DNA from 2 places in the Micromonospora sp. bgisy143 genome. Region 1 is predicted to be linked to the other one. Evidence: riboswitches for the same ligand, from Rfam matches in the RefSeq annotation. Region 1 holds a riboswitch; the other holds the start of a gene.
What was found. A riboswitch is a leader RNA that binds a small molecule or an ion and turns the genes downstream of it on or off. The one in region 1 is predicted to bind thiamine pyrophosphate.
Positions count from the first base shown of each region.

Region 2: another riboswitch for thiamine pyrophosphate. It lies ahead of thiE (thiamine phosphate synthase); the one in region 1 lies ahead of AC3EN4_RS16035 (ECF transporter S component).

Region 1 is NZ_JBYIRN010000012.1:28,937-39,120, forward strand. Features, by position in the region: gene AC3EN4_RS16025 (energy-coupling factor transporter transmembrane component T family protein) at 1-715, opposite strand, end outside; gene AC3EN4_RS16030 (ABC transporter ATP-binding protein) at 891-2,306, opposite strand; gene AC3EN4_RS16035 (ECF transporter S component) at 2,407-2,994, opposite strand; TPP riboswitch at 3,072-3,176, opposite strand; gene AC3EN4_RS16040 (alpha/beta fold hydrolase) at 3,284-4,114, shown strand; gene AC3EN4_RS16045 (AAC(3) family N-acetyltransferase) at 4,138-4,944, shown strand; gene AC3EN4_RS16050 (sugar isomerase domain-containing protein) at 4,941-5,690, shown strand; gene AC3EN4_RS16055 (DUF6328 family protein) at 5,810-6,313, shown strand; gene AC3EN4_RS16060 (acyl-CoA dehydrogenase family protein) at 6,418-8,502, shown strand; gene AC3EN4_RS16065 (hypothetical protein) at 8,874-9,041, opposite strand; gene AC3EN4_RS16070 (hypothetical protein) at 9,434-10,042, opposite strand; gene AC3EN4_RS16075 (GNAT family N-acetyltransferase) at 10,127-10,184, opposite strand, start outside.
Region 2 is NZ_JBYIRN010000015.1:130,532-140,715, forward strand. Features, by position in the region: gene AC3EN4_RS18860 (thiamine phosphate synthase) at 1-274, opposite strand, end outside; gene AC3EN4_RS18865 (thiazole synthase) at 271-1,050, opposite strand; gene thiS (sulfur carrier protein ThiS) at 1,047-1,247, opposite strand; gene thiO (glycine oxidase ThiO) at 1,247-2,341, opposite strand; gene thiE (thiamine phosphate synthase) at 2,338-2,961, opposite strand; TPP riboswitch at 2,956-3,065, opposite strand; gene AC3EN4_RS18885 (ThuA domain-containing protein) at 3,356-9,199, shown strand; gene AC3EN4_RS18890 (hypothetical protein) at 9,326-9,850, shown strand; gene AC3EN4_RS18895 (aldo/keto reductase) at 10,061-10,184, opposite strand, start outside.

The DNA of each region.
Region 1 (10,184 bases):
GCGTGTCGGCGAGTCCGAAGCGCTGTCGGCGGGCAACGGTACGGGGTGTGCCGGCGTCGAAGCCGCGGGCGTCCATCGCGACGGCCAGCCGGGTACCTCGACGGATCGCCCCGACCAGCAGTGCGAACGCCGTGGACGCGAAGAGTCGTAACTTGGCCACGGGATTGCGTCCCGCGTCGACGCCGCGTGCGCGTCGGGCCATGCTGATCATCTGCCACTCCTGGCCGAGCAGCGGTACCAGCCGGAACGCGGCCAGCGCCCCGACGGCGAACCGGGCGGGCGCCTTCGCGTTCTGGATCAACGCGTCCGCCAGGTCGGTCGGGTCGGTGGTGGCGAAGACGATCACGCCGGGCAGGGCCACCGCGAAGATCCGCAGCACCAGTCCGAGCGCGGTGAGCAGCACGCCGGTGCTCACCAGTACCGGTCCGGCGTGCAGCAGGACACGACCGGACTGGTCAGCCGCGAAGAGCACCAGGGTGACCAGGATGCCGACGGCGCTGAGCAGCAACGGCAGGGCCCGCCGGGCCAGCACCCGGTAGCGCAGGCCGAACAGCGGCAGCACGGCCAGTTCGACGCCGATGGCGATCGCGGGGGCCACCGGGTCGAGCGTGGCCAGCAGGGTGAACGAGAAGACCAGCGCAGCGGCTAGCTTCGCCACCGGGTTGCGCCGGGCCAGCGGCGCTCCGGGCCGGGCGACCGGTTCGATGCTGATCATCCGCGCGCCTCCCGTCCGGCGTCGAGGCGTCGGTTGCCGCGCGCTACCACGCTCACGGCCGCTCCGAGGCGTCGGTTGCCGCGCGCTACCACGCTCACGGCCGCTCTGAGGCGTCGGTTGCCGCGCGACACCATCCTCACGGCCGCTCCGAGGCGTCGGTCGCGCGTCACCACCCTCACGGCCGCTCCAGGGTGACGGTGCGGTCGGCGAGCGCCGCGACGAAGTCCGGGTCGTGGGTGACGCTGACGACGCCGTGCCCGGCGTCGCGCAGGTCCGCGAAGAGGTCGACCAGCTCACGCCAGGTGCGCCGGTCCTGGCCGAAGGTGGGTTCGTCGCAGATCAGCAGGCGGGGCGCGGTGGCCAGGGCCGTCGCCACGCTGAGGCGTCGCGCCTCCCCGCCGGAGAGGGTGTACGGGTTGGCCACCGCGAGCCGGGTCAGCCGCAACCGTTCGAGCAGCCCGGCCACCGTCTCCTTGACGGCCGCCTCGGGTTGACCCGTCCGGCGGGGGCCGAGCGCCAGTTCGTCGAAGACGGTGCCGGTGACGAACTGGTGCTCCGGGTCCTGGAAGACCGATCCGATCCGTCGGGCCAGCACGGGCGCGCGCCAGCGGTGCGGGGGAGTGCGCTGGTGGGTGCCGGCCAGTTCGGCCGAGGCGGTCACCCGGCCCGTTCCCGGTTTGAGCAGTCCGCCGAGCAGCAGCGCCAGGGTGGACTTGCCGGCCCCGTTCGGTCCGCGTACGGCGAGGGCCTCTCCGGCGCGTACCGTCAGATCGGTGGGGCCCAGCCGCGACGGCAGGCCGAGCCGGTCGGCGGTGAGCAACACGTCGCCGGCGGCGGCGGTGGCCCGGCGCGGCGCGATGGGGTGACCGGGCACCCAGACCCCCTCGGCGGCGAGGGCGTCGCCGTGCGCGGCGAAGACCGTGTCGGGTGGCCCGTCCGCGCGGACGCCGCCGCCGGGCTCCAGGACGACCACCCGGTCGACCAGCGGCAAGGCCTCGGCGACCCGGTGTTCGACGAGGATCAGGGTGGTGTCGGCGTCCAGCGCGCCCGCCACCGCGTCCCGGACGAGGGCGGCCCCGGCCGGGTCGAGGTTCGCGGTGGGCTCGTCGAGCAGCAGCAGGCCGGGCCGCAGGGCCAGCGCGCCGGCCAGGGCGAGGCGCTGCTGCTCGCCGCCGGAGAGGGCGGCCGTGTTGCGGTCCCGGGGGTACGGGAAGCCGACCCGGCGCAGCGCCTCGTCGACGCGCGGCCAGATCTCGTCGGTCGGTACGCCCCGGTTCTCCAACCCGAACGCGACGTCGTCGCCGCTGCGCGCCATCACCAGCTGGGTCTGCGGGTCCTGGAAGACGATCCCGACCCGCTCACGGCCCTTGCGGGGGGCGAGCCCGTCGATCTCGACGGTGCCCTCCTGCTCGCCGGAGTCCTCGGGCAGCAGCCCGGCGAGGGCGGCGAGCAGGGTGCTCTTGCCGGCCCCCGAGGGCCCGAGCAGCAGCACCCGCTCCCCGTCCGCCACCCGCAGATCCACCCCCCGCAGCGCCCACGCCCGCCGCCCGGCGTGCCGCCACCCAAACCCCCGCAGCAGTACCCCCACCACCCCTCCTCCCGGGTCGCCGTCGTCGTTGATCAAGAGGTTCGCGTCAGAAACCCGCCTCGCGGTGACGCCAACCTCTTGATCAACGAGGTAAGGGCAGGTTCTAGATCAGGGCGCGGGTGCGGCCTGACGGGAGGCGGTCCAGGACGCCGGTGTTGGCCAGGGCGCGGGTCAGCGCCCAGCCGCCGACGCCCGCGATGATCGTGGCGCTGACGATGGTGAGCAGGGCGTACGGGATGCGGTAGTTGACCAGCTCGGTCTCACTGTTCCAGACGAAGAAGTCGAACAGCGCCGCGCTGAGGCCGGTGAGCGCGCCGGCCAGCATGGCGGTCGGCAGCCGGTACGAGCGGTAGCGGAAGGCGGCGAACGCCAGCTCGGCGCCGATGCCCTGCACGATGCCCTGCGGGATGACCGTGCCGGCCCACTGGCTGCCCAGCAGCGCGGAGACGACCGCCGCCACCGTCTCGCAGTAGAGCGCCGCGCCGGGCTTGCGGATGACCAGCCCGCCGACCACGGCCGGCATCAGCCACACGCCGTAGATCAGCGTCTGCGCCGGCGGGAAGAAGGCGAACGCGCCCTCGGTGGCGCTCCAGACCAGGCCCCAGGCCCAGAAGATGACGCCGAAGGCGACCGCGATCACCGAGGCGACCACGATGTCGATCGTGCGCCAACGGTTGGTGGTGTTGTCCATGCTGTGCTCCCAGTTCAGTGGTACGAACCAGGAGAAGACGCACGCCGCGCGACCGGTGGCACCGGACTCACGGCGCGGCTGGAGGTCGACCGAACTCCCTGCGCTGGCATTACCCAGATCAGGTTCGAGGGTCTGCGGGCGTACCCGCACTCTCAGCGCTGTGCGCTCCCCTGTCGGATGTGAAGTTGTCTCGCTGACGCTAGCACCGACCAGGGGTAACGGCCCAGCAGGGCGTCCCGGGGTCCGCGCATCCGGGCCGACGCGACGACGGCTGGGTAGGCTGACGATCATGCAGGTCGACGCGCGGGGTCTGACGTTCGAGGTACGCACCGGCGGCCCGTCCGACGGCGACCCCGTCCTGCTGCTGCACGGCTTTCCGCAGCACAGCGGCGAGTGGGACGAGGTCGTGCCGCGGCTGCACGACGCCGGCCTGCGCACGTACGCGCTGGACCAGCGGGGCTACTCGCCGGGCGCGCGCCCCGCCGAGGTGGCGGGGTACCGCATCCCCGAACTGGTCGCCGACGCCGTGGCGGTGCTCGACGCGCTCGGTCTGGACGCCGTGCACCTCGTCGGCCACGACTGGGGCGCGGTCGTGGCCTGGGCGGTGGCCGCCGCGCACCCGCAGCGGGTCCGGACGCTGACCGCGGTGTCGGTGCCGCATCCGGCGGCCATGGCGCACGCGCTCGCCACGGACGCCCAACAGAAGGCCCGCTCGTCGTACATCGCGCTGTTCCGCAAGCCGGACAAGGCCGAGAAGGTGCTGTTGGCGTGGCACGCGACGGCGCTGCGCAAGCTGCTCGGCGGGGTGGGCGACGCCGCCCGGGTGAACCGGTACGCCGACCCGATGCGCGAGCCGGGCGCGCTCACCGCCGCCCTGAACTGGTACCGGGCCATGTCCCGCGCCGACCTGGCCGCCGTCGGCCCGGTCGCCGTACCGACCAGCTACGTGTGGAGCGACCGGGACGTCGCGATCGGCCGGACCGCCGCCGAGGCGTGCGCCACCCACGTCACCGGCGACTACCTCTTCGTACCCCTGGCCGGGGTGAGCCACTGGATCCCCGACGCCGCGCCCGCCGCGCTGGCCGAGGCGGTCCTGGCCCGGGTCGCCGGGACGGCCTGAGTCGTGCCGGGCGGGGGAGAGCGGTGACCGTGCCCACCGGCGGACCGGGCACCCGCCGGTCGATCGCCGCGCAACTCCGGCTGCTGGGCGTACGCCCCGGATCGACGGTGCTCGTGCACACCGGGATGCGCGAGCTGGGTTATGTCTGCGGCGGGCCGCAGGCACTGGTGCTCGCCCTGCGGGACGCGCTCGGCCCGGACGGCACGATCGTGGTGCCCACCCACACCCCTGACAACAGCGACCCCGCGCAGTGGCGGAACCCGCCGGTGCCGGTGGACTGGTGGCCGCTGATCCGCGCCGAGATGCCCGGCTTCGACCCGGTGGTCACGCCGAGCCGGTACATGGGCGTCCTCGCCGAGACGGTCCGCTGCTGGCCCGGGGCGCGGCGCAGCACGCACCCCCAGGTGTCGTTCGCGGCGCTCGGCCCGGCGGCCGAGCGGGTGGTCGCCGGGCACGCCCTGGCCGACATGCTCGGCGAGGTCTCACCGCTGGCCCGGCTCTACGACCTGGACGCCGACGTGCTGCTGCTCGGCGTCGACCACGGCGTCAACACCTCGCTGCACCTGGCCGAGTACCGCCGTCCCACAGTCGTCCGGGAGCGGCTGGGCGCGGCGGTGCGGACCGCCGACGGGGGCCGCGAGTGGGTGTGGTGGCAGGACGCCCGGCTCGATTCGAGCGACTTCGGCGCACTGGGCCGCGACCTCGACGACACGACGGTGGTCCGCCTCGGCCCGGTGGGCACCGGAACGGCGAGGCTGGTACGCCAGCGGGCGGCGGTCGACTTCGCGGTGCGGTGGTTCGCCCGCAACAGACGGACGGAGGACGTATGACGGTGAGCGCCGAGGACTACCTGGCCGTGGTGACCGAGACGATGGCCCGGGTGGCCGCCAGCCAGGCCGAGGCCGTGGGTCGGGCCGCCGACCTGATCGCCGAGGCGGTACGCGCCGACGGGGTGGTGCACGCCTTCGGCACCGGGCACTCGGAGGCCCTCGCCATGGAGATCGCCGGCCGGGCGGGCGGGCTGGTGCCCACCAACCGGATCGCCCTGCGGGACCTGGTGCTCCTCGGCGGTGAGCCGACCGACCTGCTCGGACCGCTGCTGGAACGGGACCCGGCGGTGGCGCACCGGCTCTACGAGCTGGCCCCGGTGCGACCCGCCGACGTCTTCGTGCTCGCCTCGAACTCCGGGGTCAACGGCGCGATGGTCGAGTTCGCCACGCTGGTCAAGCAGCGGGGCCACGCGCTGGTGGCGATCACCTCCGCGCAGCACTCCGGCCGGATGACCTCCCGCCACCCGTCCGGACGCAAACTGGCCGATATTGCCGACGTGGTGCTCGACAACGGCGCCCCGTACGGTGACGCGACGCTGCCGCTGCCGGGCGGGGGCGCGGTCGGCGCGGTCTCCTCGATCACGGCCGCGCTGCTGGCCCAGCAGATCACCGTGGAGGTGGTGGCCCGGCTGCTCGCGGCGGGGGAGCGGCCCCCGGTGTACCTGTCGGCGAACATCCCGGACGGCGACGCGCACAACAACGCGCTGGAGGCCCGGTACGCGGGCCGGATCCGTCGCGGGTCCTGACGTTGCCGCCCGGTGAACGGCTGGTGTCGTGAGCCAGTTTCGGGCTCGGCCGGGTGGGGCATTGGCGTTGCTGCCGGCGGCCGGGACCGCCGGCAGTACCGTCTCACCGGAGGTAGCGGGTGTCCAAGGAGACCGAGAAGCAACGGTGGCAGCGCAACTTCGCTGACCTGCTCCAGGAGTTGCGGGTCGCCCAGACCGGCGTGCAGATCCTCTTCGCCTTCCTGCTCACCCTGCCGTTCAGCAACGGGTTCACCCGGACCAGCGAGTTCCAGCGCGACGTCTACATCGTCGCCCTGCTGGCCGCGGCCGCCGCTACCGCGATGATCATTTCGCCGGTGGCGTTCCACCGGGCGCTGTTCCGCCAGGGGCGCAAGCCGGAACTGGTGCGGTTCGCGCACCGGATGGCGACCGGTGGCCTCGCCTTCATGCTGATCGCGATGGTCAGTGCGGTGCTGCTGATCACCGACTTCGTGCTGGACCGGCCGATCGCCTTCGTGCTGAGCGCGCTCGCCGGGTTCTGGTTCCTCGTCTTCTGGGTGATCCTGCCGTTCGCCCGCCGCAACTGGGGTGAGGACGACATCGACGACGAGGACGACGACCCGGACACTCTCAGCGTCGGCTGACCGCTCTCGATGTTCACGCGACGCTACCCCTGGGTAACAAGCGGGGGTAGCGTGGCGTTAGTCGCGCACGTCGAGCAGCCGCACCGAGTTTCGAGGGGGCAGCCGTGACCACGACACAGGACGGCCGACCGGCACCGGACGGCCCCGATTCCGAGACCGCCGCCGGGTCTGCCGCTGCCGGTTCTGCCGCCGCCGGGCCTGCCGTGCCGGCTGCTGGCGGCGCTGCCGCTTCTGCCGCTGGCGGGACTGCCGGGTCCGCCGCGCCGTTGCCGGCCGAGGCCGGGCAGGTCTCCGAGAAGGAGGCTCGCCGGGTCGCCGAGGCCGCGCGCGAGTCCACCTGGGACCGTCCCAGCTTCGGCAAGGAGTTGTTCCTCGGCCGGTTCCGCCTCGACCTCATCGACCCGTGGCCGCGCGCCGACCCGGCCGACGCGGCTCGCGCCGAGGACTTCCTCGGCCGGCTCCGCGATTTCGTCACCGCCGAGGTGGACGGCGCGGCCATCGAGCGGGACGCCGCCATCCCGGACTCCGTCTTCCACGGCCTCGCCGACCTCGGCGCGTTCGGCATGAAGATCGACCGGAAGTACGGCGGCCTGGGGCTGAGCAACCTGCACTACTGCCGGGCGCTGATGCTGGCCGGTTCGGTCAGCCCGGCGATCGGGGCGCTGCTCTCGGCCCACCAGTCGATCGGCGTGCCGCAACCGCTGAAGATGTTCGGCACCGCCGAGCAGAAGCAACGCTTCCTGCCCCGGCTCGCCGCCGGCGAGGTCTCCGCGTTCCTGCTCACCGAGCCCGACGTCGGCTCGGACCCGGCCCGACTCGCCACCACCGCCGAGCCGACCGAGGACGGCACCGGCTACCGGCTCAACGGGGTGAAGCTCTGGGCCACCAACGGCACCGTGGCCACCCTACTGGTGGTGATGGCCCGGGTACCCGCCGCCGAGGGACGACGCGGCGGCATCACCGCGTTCGTGGTGGAGGGCGACAGCGCCGGCATCACCGTGGAGCGGCGCAACGAGTTCGTCGGCCTGCGCGGCTTGGAGAACAGTCTGACCCGGTTCCACGACGTGTTCGTGCCCGCCGAGAACGTCATCGGCGGCGAGGGCAAGGGGCTCAAGATCGCCCTGACCACGCTCAACACCGGCCGGCTCTCCCTTCCGGCCATGTGCGTGGGCGCCGGCAAGTGGGCGTTGAACGTGGCCCGGGGATGGGCCGCCGACCGCGTCCAGTGGGGCCGGCCGGTGGGCGAGCACGAGGCCGTCGCCCAGAAGCTCTCCTTCATCGCCGCCACCACGTACGGCATGGAGACCATGCTCGACCTGTGCTGCCTGCTCGCCGACGACGACCGCAACGACATCCGGATCGAGGCGGCGCTGGTCAAGCTCTACGCCAGCGAGATGGCCTGGAAGATCGCCGACGAGTTGGTCCAGATCCGCGGCGGACGCGGCTACGAGACCGCCGACTCACTCGCCGCCCGGGGTGAACGCCCGGCCAACGTCGAACAGGTGCTCCGCGACCTGCGCATCAACCGGATCTTCGAGGGTTCCACCGAGATCATGCACCTGCTGATCGCCCGGGAGGCCGTCGACGCCCACCTGTCGGTGGCCGGCGACATCATCGACCCGGAGGCGGGGCTCGGCCGCAAGGCCCGCGCCGGGGCACGGGCGGGAGCGTTCTACGCCCGGTGGTTGCCGACCCTCACGGTCGGCAAGGGCCAGAGCCCATCCGGGTACGCCGAGTTCGGCCCCCTCGCCGGCCACCTGCGCCAGGTGGAACGCGCGTCGCGCAAGCTGGCCCGTTCGACGTTCTACGCGATGTCCCGCTGGCAGGGCAAGATGGAGCGCAAGCAGGCGTTCCTCGGGCGCATCGTGGACATCGGCGCGGAGCTGTTCGCGATGTCCGCCGTCTGCGTCCGGGCCACCGCCGAGCGCGACGCCCGGCCCGAGAACGTCGAGCTGGCCGACCTCTTCTGCCGGCAGGCCCGGGTCCGGGTGGACGCCCTGTTCGCCGCCCTCTGGGACAACACCGACTCGGTCGACACCGCCGCCGCCAAACGGATCCTCGCCGGCCGCTACGCGAGCCTGGAGGAGGGCGTCGTCACCCCGTCCGCCGAGCTGCCCTGGGTGGCCCGCTGGCAGCCCGGCCCGTCCACCGCCGAGGACGTCCGCCGCCGCATCCCCCCGAAGCCGTAACCGGTCGCTGCGCGAGATCGCGCCCGACCCTGTCGCAAGCCCATGCCCGAGAGCGGTGCAAGATCATGCCCGAGGGTGATGCAAGATCACGCCCGAGGGCGATGCAAGATCACGCCCGAGGGCGATGCAGGATCACGCCCGAGGGCGATGCAAGATCACGCTCGATCCTGGATTCGGTGGCATCCCTCCGACCACGATGCCACTACTTCCTGGTTCAGGCACGATCTTGGGGCGGCCTGGGCGGCCTGGGCGGCCGGGCCGTGGCGGGGTGTCGCGTGGCGGGTTGTCGCGTGGCGGGGCGGGGTGTCGGGTGGCGGGGTGTCGCGTGGCGGGGTGTGGCGTCGCGGGGCAAGACGTGGCGTTGCCGCAGGTCAGCGGGCGACCGCCCAGGCCAGCACTCCCGCCAGGATCAGACCGTTGAGCACGGCCAGCGCGAGGTACGCGGCGGGCGGAATCTTCTTGCCCCGCCGCACGAAGGAGACCAGCACGGCGGCGTACCCGAGCAGCAGGACGGCGATGACAACCAGGAAGTAGAACACCCGACGACCTTAACGGCCTGCACCCGCACCCCCGAGCCGCCACCACACACCCCAAGCCCTTCGCCCTCGTCGATCTTGCCCAGGGCCCTCGTTCACGCCTCTGTCCTCGTCAATCTTGCCCACGTCGCCGTCCACGCCCTCGCCCTCGTCGATCTTGCACTTTCGGTCGTCGATTCAGGACGGTTCGCCCCTTACGTCGCCACAGAAAATGCAAGATCGCGGGGTGGTCGCCGCCCAGTCATGTCGATCATGGAGTTGTGGTGCCTGTTGTGGGGTTTTACGGGTACTTTGTCGCCCACCACAAGTCCATGATCGGCGGGGCGGAGCAGTGCGGTGCGAGGCGGGGCGGGGCGGCGGGGCAAGGCGAGGCAAGGCGGGACGGGGGTGAGGGGTTAGGGGGTTTTGTTGCGGAGGCCCAGGTGGCGTAGTTCCAGGGCGGCCAGGGCGTTGACGGTGTCGTCGTCACCGCGGCGCCAGGCTTCGGCGACGTCGGGCGCGATCCGGGTGAGGCGGCCCAGCGGCTGGGTGGCCAGCGCGCGCAGTGCCAGCAGGTCCCGTCCGGCCGGTACGGCGGCGAGCTTCGCGGCCGAGCCGGCGCGGCGCATCCAGCGCAGCCGCAACGGCAGCCAGCCGACGAGCACCAGCCCGAGCGGGAAGATCAGCACCCCGATGGCGAGTGCGAGGGCGAGCTGGTCGACGAGGTGCTGCTGCTCGCGGCCGGCGTCGGCGAGCCCTCGGGCGGCGTCGGCGGCACGCTGGAAGGGCGCGGTCAGCTCGTCACCGACCAGCGGCACCCGGCGTACCTTGCCGCCGGCATCGGCGAGGTTGTCGGCGAGGCCACCGCCCGCGCCCTCCAGCTTCTGTCCGGGTACGGCGAGCTTCTGCACCAGGTCGTGCAGCCAGAGGGCGGCGCGGATCGCGGCGTACACCCAGACGACGACGAGCAGGTCGGTGAGCAACTGACGGACGGCGGTCGGAAACCGATCGGCGTAGATCTTCACGCCGGACAGCGTGCCACGAACGATGACGGCCCGGCACCCGTCGATACCGGTGCTCGGGCCGGCAACGCCGCGGCCAGCCAGCGATCAGGCGAGCCGCAGGTCCACGAAGGCGATGGTGTCACCCGGCAGGACGTACCGGTCG
Region 2 (10,184 bases), on a different contig from region 1:
ACGGCGGCGGGTACGGGCCGGCGGCGGGCAGGTGGACGGCGTCACCGCCCAGCGGGTCGGGGCCAGCCACGACGAGGGTCCCGCCGACGTCGGCGAGGATCGCGCGCAGGTCGGCGGCGAGGGCGGCGCGTTCGGCGCGCGGTAGGTCCTTCTCCCGCAGCACCACCCAGCGCACTCCCCCGGCGACCGCCGCCGCCACGACCCGGTCGAGCCCGCGTCGCGCCGAACGCCGGTCCGTGAGCAGCACGACCCCCGACGGCACCGACCCCGTCACAGGTCCGGTCTTCCCTCGTCCGGAGTGGACGCGAGGGCGTGGAAGCGCCGGGCGATCCGGCCCGCGCGGGCGGCGAGGCGACCGGCCTCGACGGCGTACCGCATCGCGGTGGCCATCGCCACCGGGTCGGCGGCCCGGGTGACCGCGCTGGCCAGCAGGACGGCGTCGCAGCCCAACTCCATGGCCAGCGCCGCGTCGGAGGCGGTGCCGATGCCGGCGTCGAGGATCACCGGCACGTCCACGCTCTGCCGGATCAGCCGGATGTGGTGCGGGTTGCCGATGCCGAGCCCCGAGCCGATCGGCGCACCGGCGGGCATCACCGCGGCGCAGCCCACGTCGGCGAGACGGCGGGCGAGCACCGGGTCGTCACTGGTGTACGGCAGCACGGTGAAACCGTCGGCGACGAGTTCCTCGGCGGCGCGCAGCAGTTCCACCCCGTCCGGCAGCAACGTCCGCTCGTCGCCGATGACCTCCAGCTTCACCCAGTCGGTGTCGAACGCGTCGCGCGCCAGCCGGGCCACCTTCACCGCCTCAGTCGCGGTGTGGCAGCCGGCGGTGTTCGGCAGCAGCCGTACGCCGCACCGGTCCAGCAGGTCCAGCAGCCCGCCGCCGGTGCCCGGTGCGGTGTCCACCCGGCGCAGCGCCAGCGTGACGAGTTCCGTGCCGGACGCCCGGATCGCCTGTTCCAGCACGGTGAGGTTCGCGGCCCCACCGGTGCCCAGGATCAACCGCGAGCCGAACGTCTCCCCGCCCAGGTCGAACGGCATGCCGCTCACCCGCCCTGCGCGGCGGTGAGCACCTCGACCCGGTCGCCGTCGCGCAGCACCGTGGCCGGCCAGCCGGCCCGGGGCACCACCTCGCCGTTGACCGCGACCGCGACGCCCCGCTGGTGCGGTACGACGTCGCGGACCAGGTCGGCGACCGACGCCCCGCCGGGCACGCTACGCCCGGCACCGTTCACCGTCAGCTCCATCACTCCTCCTCGAAACTGCGCATCGGGTCGGCGAACCGGTCGGCGCCGAAGCCGGTGAGCAGCGGATCGGGCACTCCGGTGAGCACCAGGTCGGTGATCGCCTCGGCGGTGACCGGGGTGAGGACGATGCCGTGCCGGTGGTGTCCGGTGGCGGCCAGCACGCCCGGTCGGCCGGGCAGCGGCCCGAGGATCGGCGCGTTGTCCGGGGTGCCGGGCCGCAGCCCGGCGACGGCCTCCACCAGGTCGTACTCGGCCAGTTCGGGCAGCAGATCGATCCCGGCGCGCAGCAGCCGCTGCACCGCGCCGGCGGTGACGGTGGTGTCCGACCGCTCCTCGACCGTCGCGCCGAGGACGACCTCGCCGTCGGCACGGGGCACCAGGTAGACGTGTTCGCCGTCGGCGTACCCCCGGATCACGTGCCGGAAGCCCGGCGCGACGCCGCCGGGCGCGCGCAGCCGGAGGATCTGGCCCTTCACCGGCCGCACCGGCAGGCCGGTGAGGGCGGCCGCGCCGCAACCGGCCGCGACCACGGTGACCCCGGCATCCACATCGGACAGCCGCCGGACCGGCCGGGGCACGAACGTCACGCCGGCCCGCCGCGCGGCGGTGCCCAGCGCCGGCACCAGCAACCGGGGGTCGACCTGATGGTCGGTGGGCGCGAGCGCGCCGCCGCGCACCCGTGGGGCGAGCGCCGGTTCGCGGTCGCGCAGCTCGCTGGGGCGCAGCGGCGTCACCGGCAGACCGAGACCCTGTTGGTACGCCCACAGCCGGCGTGCCTCGGCCAGGTCGTCGCCGGTCAGTCCGACCATCAGGGTGCCCTCGGTCCGGTAGCCGATCGGCGTGCCGCTGGCCTCGGTCAGCTCGGCGGCGAACCCGGGCCACCGGGCGGCGGACGCCACCAGCAGCTCGGTCAGGCGCCGTTCCCCGAAGTACGCCTCGGCGACCGGGGAGAGCATCCCGGCGGCGACGGCCGACGCGCCCGATCCGGGCGTCGGGTCGTGCACCTCGACGCGCAGTCCACGGGTGGCACAGCGCCACGCGACGGCCAGTCCGATCGGACCCGCACCGACCACCGCCACGTCGGTACGCGTCACGCCAGCGCCCGCAGCAGTTCGGTGGTCGCCCGCGCGGGGTCGGCGGCCGAGGAGATCGCCCCGACCACGGCCACCCCGTACGCCCCGGCGGCGCGGAGCGCCGGCACCCGGTCGGCGGTCACTCCCCCGATCGCGATGACCGGCACGTCGACCGCGTCGGCGACGTCGCGTACCCCGACGGAACCGATGGGGTCGGGCAGACCGGCCTTGGTGCTGGTGGCGTGGCACGGGCCGACGCCCAGGTAGTTGGCCCCGGCGACGACCGCCTCGAGCGCGGTCCGGGGTTCGCGGGCGGTGGCGCCCAGCACGCCGGTGGCGCCGAGCACGTGCCGGGCCGCGGCGACCGGCAGGTCGTCGGCGCCGACGTGTCCACCGGCGGCACCGACCGCGAGCGCCACGTGCAGCCGGTCGTTGACCAGGCACGTCGCCCCATACGGCGCGGCCAACGCCAACACCCGCAGGGCCAGGTCGTACGCCTCGCGGTCGGTGGCCGAGTCCTCGACCCGGACCTGCACGACGAGGTCGGCGCGGGCCGCCGCGAGGGCGCCCCGGACCACGGTGAGTGGGTCGCGCCCGGGTCGGGTGTCGGTGATCAGATGCAGTCGCCCAAGGGACGGCACGGCAACGCTCCTCCCTGCGCCGGCATTACCCGGATCAGGTTCGACGGTCGGGGGCTGTCAGCCCCCCTCTCAGCCCGGTACACCGGGCTCCCGTGGGTTACTTGCCTGTCACCGTACGACAGTTCCGGCGCGCTGCCAAGGGACGGGTCGGCGGCCCGGCGCGAGAGATCGATCGGGGTGCTTTCTCCGGTCCTGTTCGGAATGTCGCCCGCCGTTGCAGAACCGTTACCCGCCGGCATCTTGCCGGACATCGATGCAGCAGAACTAATTTGTTCAGCGATTCGACAAAATGCCGGCGTGGACGCCCTGGCACGGCGTCCCCACCGGCTCCATCTGGGACGGTCTTCGGCGAGCCGGCCCCGCGAGTCCTGTCCACCGCGACATTGGAGGCGGCGTGTCCCGTTCTCGTCGTGCCCGTGTACCACTCACCGCTACCCTGTTGTCCCTAGCCCTGACGTCGACGGCCCTTCTCGGGTCCCCGGCGCAGGCGGCTCCGACCGGAGCGCAGATCCCCGCGCGAGACGTGCCTGTCGCGGCTCCGCTCTCCCAGGCGGTGCCGAAGGCACCGAAGGCCGCAGCGGCCGACCCCTACTCCGTCCTGGTCTTCTCGAAGACCGCCGGCTTCCGCCACGACTCCATCCCCACCGGCATCGCCGCCATCCAGCAACTCGGCGCGGCGAACGGCTTCACGGTGGACACCACCGAGGACGGTGCCGCGTTCAGCGACGCCAACCTCGCCAAGTACAAGGCCGTGATCTGGCTCTCCACCACCGGCGACGTGCTCAACGCCGATCAGCAGGCGGCCTTCGAGCGGTACGTGAAGGCCGGCGGCGGTTACGTCGGCATCCACGCCGCCTCGGACACCGAGTACAGCTGGGCCTGGTACGGCGACCTGGTCGGCGCGTACTTCGCCAACCACCCGCAGAACCAGCAGGCCACCGTCAAGGTGGAGGACCCGACCCACCCGTCCACCGCCGGACTGCCGGAGCGCTGGTCCCGGTTCGACGAGTGGTACAACTTCCAGACCAACCCGCGGCCGGACGTGCACGTGCTGGCCAGCCTGGACGAGAAGAGCTACACCCCGGGCGCCGGCGCGATGGGCGCCGACCACCCGACGGCGTGGTGCCAGGACTTCGACGGTGGCCGCTCCTGGTACACCGGCGGCGGGCACACCCGTGAGTCGTACGCCGAGCCCGAGTTCCTCAAGCACCTGCTCGGCGGCATCCAGACGGCGGCCGGCGTGGTCGACGCCGACTGCGGCGCGTCGAAGACCGCCAGCTTCGAGAAGGTGACGCTGGACAGCAACACCAGCAACCCGATGGAGCTGGACATCGCCCCCGACGGGCGGGTCTTCTACATCGAGCGCGACGGTCGGGTGCAGATCATCAAGCCGGACACCGGCAACACCGTCACCGCCGTCGACCTGGACGTCTTCACCGGCAACGAGGACGGCCTGATCGGCATCCGGCTCGACCCGGACTTCGCCACCAACAAGTGGGTGTACCTGTACTACGCCCCGAACGACAACGTGTCGCGGAACCTGCTGTCCCGGTTCACCGTTACCGGGGACACCATCGACCTGGCGAGCGAGAAGCAGGTGCTGCGGGTCGACACCCAGCGCAACACCTGCTGCCACGCGGGCGGCAGCATGACGTTCGACAGCGCCGGCAACCTGTACCTGGCCACCGGTGACAACACCAACCCGTTCGAGTCGAACGCGTACGCGCCGCTGGACGAGCGTCCGGGTCGCCAGGACTACGACTCGCAGCGCACCTCGGCCAACACGAACGACCTGCGCGGCAAGGTGCTCCGGATCCACCCGGAGGACGACGGTACGTACACCGTGCCGTCGGGCAACCTGTTCGCGCCGGGCACCGAGAAGACCCGTCCCGAGATCTATGCGATGGGCTTCCGCAACCCGTTCCGGATCGGCACCGACCCGAAGACCGACACGCTGTACGTCGGTGACTACGGGCCGGACGCCAACTCGAACAACCCGGACCGGGGCCCGCGCGGTCTCGTCGAGTGGAACGTCGTGACCCCCGGCAACTACGGCTGGCCGTACTGCACGGGCACGAACGAGGCGTACAACGACTACACGTTCCCGTCCGGCCCGAGCGGTCCGAAGTTCGACTGCGCCGCGCCGGTGAACAACTCGCCGAACAACACGGGTCTGACCAACCTCCCGCCGGTCATCCCGGCCACCGTCGACTACGGCTACGCCGGTGACGCGCGGTACCCGGAGATCGGTGGCGGTGGGGCTCCGATGGGCGGCCCGGCCTACCGGTACGACGCCAACCTCAACTCGACCCGCAAGTGGCCGGCCTACTACGACGGCAAGGCGCTGCTGGGCGAGTGGAACCAGAACAAGATGTACACGATGCAGATGACCCCCGACGGCAAGTCGTTGGTGGACATCAACCAGTTGCTCCCGGGCATGTCAATGATCCGGCCGATGGACTTCGAGTTCGGTCCGGACGGCGCGCTGTACCTGATCGAGTGGGGCAGCGGCTTCGGCGGCAACAACGACAACTCCGGGGTCTACCGGATCGACTACATCGCCGGTGACCGTGCGCCGATCGCGGCGGCGGCCGCCAACCCGACCTCGGGTCCGGCCCCGTTGACGGTGGAGTTCTCCAGCGCCGGTTCCCGGGACCCGGACGGTGGCACGCTCACCTACGCCTGGGCGTTCGGCGACGGGCAGACCTCCACCGAGGCCAACCCGACGCACACGTACGCGACGGCGGGCAACTACACCGCCCAGCTCACCGTGACCAACCCGAAGGGCCGTACCGCGGTGGCCAACGTGCCGGTCACCGTGGGCAACACCGCGCCGACGGTGACCATCGAGTTCCCGCCGGACGGTGGCTTCTTCAACTGGGGTGACCAGGTCAACTACACGGTCAAGGTGACCGACCCCGAGGACGGGCAGATCGACTGCTCCAAGGTCAACCTCCAGGTGCTGCTCGGCCACGACGAGCACGCCCACCCGCTGGAGCAGCACACCGGCTGCACCGGCACGGTCCAGACGTCGCTCGCCTCCGGGCACGGCGCCGAGGCCAACGTGTTCGCGGTCTTCGAGGCCACCTACACCGACAAGGGTGGCGCGGGCGGTTCCGGCGCGCTCACCGGCCGGCAGATTGAGATCCTGCAGCCCAAGCAGAAACAGGCCGAGTACTTCTCGGCCACCGGGCGGGTAGCCGGCAGCACCGGCGGCGGCGACGCCGGCGTGCAGCGGGAGGCCGGGTCGGACACCGCGGGTGGCGGCCAGAACATCGGGTTCATCGAGGACGGCGACTGGTGGTCGGTCGTCCCGGCGAACCTGACCAACATCACCGAGATCCGGTTCCGGGCCGCCTCGGCCGCCGCCGGCGGTGTGATCGAGGTCCACGCCGGTGCGGTCGACGGACCGATCGTGGCCACGGCCACCGTTCCGGCGACCGGCGCGTGGCAGACGTACACCGACGTGAGCGCGCCGGTGACCGGTGCCGCGAGCGGCGGGCTGTACTTCGTGGCCCGCGACCCGAACGGCGGAACCGGTTCGCTGTTCAACGTCAACTGGATGGACTTCGTCGGTCGCGGCGTCACCGAGAACGGGCCGCCGGTGGTCACCGCCACCGCGACCCCGGGCAGCGGCACCGCGCCGCTCACCGTCGCGTTCGACGGCACCGCCACCGACGCCGAGGGTGACACCCCGCTGACGTACGCCTGGGACTTCGGTGACGGCGGTACGGCGTCCACCCTGGACGCCAGCCACACGTACACCAGCGTCGGCTCCTTCACGGCCACCCTCACGGTGACCGACAGCAAGGGCGCCAAGTCGTACGCCACGGTGCCGGTGCGGGTGAACGCTCCGGACACGTCCTGCCTCGGGGCGCGTTCGGACGACTTCAACGGCAACACGCTGGACAAGAGCCGGTGGACCACGGTGGTCCGGGAGAACCAGCTCTACTCGCTCAGCGGTGGCGCGCTGAAGCTGCCCACCGCGGTGGGTGACCTCTACGGCTCCCGTAACGACGCCACCAACCTGGTGCTCCAGCCGGCGCCGACCGGCGCCTGGCAGATGACCACCAAGGTCACGCTGCCGGTGACGGCCAATTACCAGCAGGCTGGTCTGCTGGTGTACGGCGACGACGACAACTACGCCAAGGTGGACCTGCTCTACAACGGCAGCCGTCGGGTGGAGTTCATCCGGGAGACCGCCGGTACGCCGCGCAACGAGTCCGCGGACGCCGCCAACGCGCCGGCGGGTGACACCGTGTACCTGCGGATCGCCAGCGACGGGACGAACCTGACCGCCGCCTTCTCGGGCGACGGGCAGACCTTCACCCCGGTCGGCCGTTCGGCCGCGCTCGCCGGCATCACCAACCCGCGGATCGGGGTCTTCGCGCTCAACGGAGGCACCGAGGCGCCCGTGGTGGACGCCGCGTTCGACTCGTTCGTGGTCACGCCGGACGCTCCGGCCGGCCCGGTCGAGCCGTCGGACGAGTTCACCGGCACGACGCTGGACAAGTGCCGGTGGGACGCCATCGTCCGGGAGGACCCGAACGGCTACCGGGTGACCGACGGCGCGCTGCGGATCGACGTGCCGAACGGTGACATCTACGGCACCGACAACACCGGGCCGAAGAACTTCATCCTCCAGACCGCGCCCTCGGGCGACTGGACCCTGGAGACGAAGGTCGACGGCAGCCTGCTGAACGAGCAGTACCAGCAGGCCGGTCTGATCGTCATGGCCGACGACGACAACTACCTGAAGTTCGACTTCATCGCGGACAACCAGGCCGGCCAGGCGGTCACGCGGCGGATCGAGTTCCGCAGCGAGATCGGCGGGACGGTGCAGAGCCCGCAGCCGGAGGCGACCAGCCTCACCTCGGCGGTGTGGTACCTGCGCCTGGCCCGGGTGGGCGACACCTTCACCGCGTCGTACTCGGCTGACGGGACGACCTGGACCGCGTTGGAGGCGCTGACCAACAGCGCGGTGGGAGCCACCCCGAAGGTGGGTCTGTTCACCCTCGGTGCCAACCAGACGGCGTCGAAGACGGCCGCGTTCGACTACTTCCGGGTCAGCACGAAGGTGGCCGACGACAAGGCGCCGGTCACCACCGCAGCGGTGTCCGGCACCCCCACCGACGGGTGGTACACCGGCCCGGTGACGGTCACCCTGACCGCCGCCGACGAGGCCGGCGGCAGCGGGCTCGCCAGCACCGAGTACCAGCTGGACGGGGCCACCGCCTGGACGGCCTACACCGCCCCGGTGGCGATCAGCGGTGACGGCGAGCACGAGCTGCGCTTCCGCTCGACCGACAAGGCCGGCAACGTGGAGTCGACGAAGACCGTCACGGTCAAGATCGACGCCACCGCCCCGGTCACCACTGCGACGTTCGCTCCGGCGAACGACGAGGGCTGGCACAACGGGACGATCCCGGTGGTGCTCGCCTCGACCGACGCCGGTTCCGGGGTCAAGACGGTCGAGTGGTCGCTGGACGGTGGCGCGTGGACGCCGTACACGGAGCCGGTCGAGGTGACCGGTGACGGGCAGCACGAGCTGCTGTACCGGGCCACCGACAAGGCGGGCAACGTCGAGACGCTCAAGTCGGCGATCCTGAAGATCGACGGCAGCAAGCCGACGCTGCTGGTCTCCGGTGTCGCCGACGGCCAGCTCTACGGCGACAGCCAGGACGTTCGGGTGTCCTGGCAGGCCGTGGACCCGACCTCGGGCATCGCGTCCGTGGTCGGCCAGCTCGACGGCAAGACGTACGCCAGCGGCACCCTGCAGGCCATGTACGAGCTGTCGCTCGGCCTGCACGAGCTGACCGTCACCGCGACCGACAAGGCCGGCAACAAGACGACCTCGAACGTCCGGTTCTTCGTCACCACCTCGTTCCGGGACATGCAGTTCCTGCTGGACCGGTTCAAGGCGACGGGGCGGTTGTCGGCCAAGGCGCACAAGCAGTTGACCGCCAAGCTCGACGCGGCCCGCCAGGCCGAGGCGGCCGGCAACGACAACAAGGCGATCAAGCAGCTGACCCAGTTCCGGGACCTCGCCACCGACGCCACCCTGGTGGCCGAGGCCGAGATCCGGGACACCCTCACCCGGGACGCCGACGCGATGATCGTGCGGCTCGGCGGGACGGCCAGCAAGGCCGGCGTCAAGGCCAATGACGGCGAGCCGGTCAAGGGCACGGGACGGCTCGGTGGCGACGCCACCCGGCTGGCACCCGGTCGCCAGCTCTGATCCGACCGAGGCCCCTTCCCGACGCTCCGGCGTCGGGGAGGGGCCTCCCTCATCAGGCCGTGTGTCAAAGCCCCTGGCCGGCCTGCGGCGGAGGACTTTGACACACGGCCTAGGGAGAAGACGTCCGTGACACGTATCCGCACGACGGTCGCCGCCGTCCTCGCCGGGCTGGTCCTGGCACTGGTCGCCACGGCGCCGGCCGCCGCACGGGCCGACAAGATCAAGCTGGTGGTGGCCGGTGACGGGGCCGTCGGGGTGACCATCCAGGCCACCTACGCCGACGGCCGCCGGCTCGACCAGGTGGTGCGGTTGACCCTCACCGCCGTCGGCCCGGACAAGCAGCAGGTGGGTCCGGTGCAACTGGAGCCGGCACCCGAGGGCCAGGGCTTCTACAGCAGCGGTCCGGTCCTCACCCCCGGCACCTGGCAGGTGACGGTGAACGCCCCGGCGCCGTACGGCACCAAGACCACCGCGACCGTGCAGGCGCAGGTGGCGCAGACGCAGCCGCCGCCCACCCCGGTGGCGCTGAACAAGCCGACCGGCGATCAGGGCGTTGCCCGGTGGTGGCCGCTGGCGGCGGCCGGGCTGGTGCTCGTCGCCGCCGCGATGGGGGTGGCCATGCTCTTCGGCCGCCGCCGCGCCGCCGACTGACCGACACCGACGACGAAACGGGCCGGGCCGCGACCAGCGACCCGGCCCGCCGTCATCCGCCCCCGCCCGACCGGCGGCCGCCCGACCGGGCTTGATCGACTCGACGTCAAGAAGATCGCGCCTTCCGGGCCCAGCGGACACCCCGCCATCCAGAAACCGGAGTGGATCAAGGCACGCCCCACCCCGACGCGCCTGCCCGGTCCGTCCGGCTCAGAGAATGTCGCGCAGGGCCGTCAGGTCCTCGTCGGTGGGCTCCCAGGTGCCGGCGGCGGCGTTGGCGTGCACCTGCTCGGCGCTGGTGGCGCCGGCGATCACCGAGGTCACCGCGGGCTGG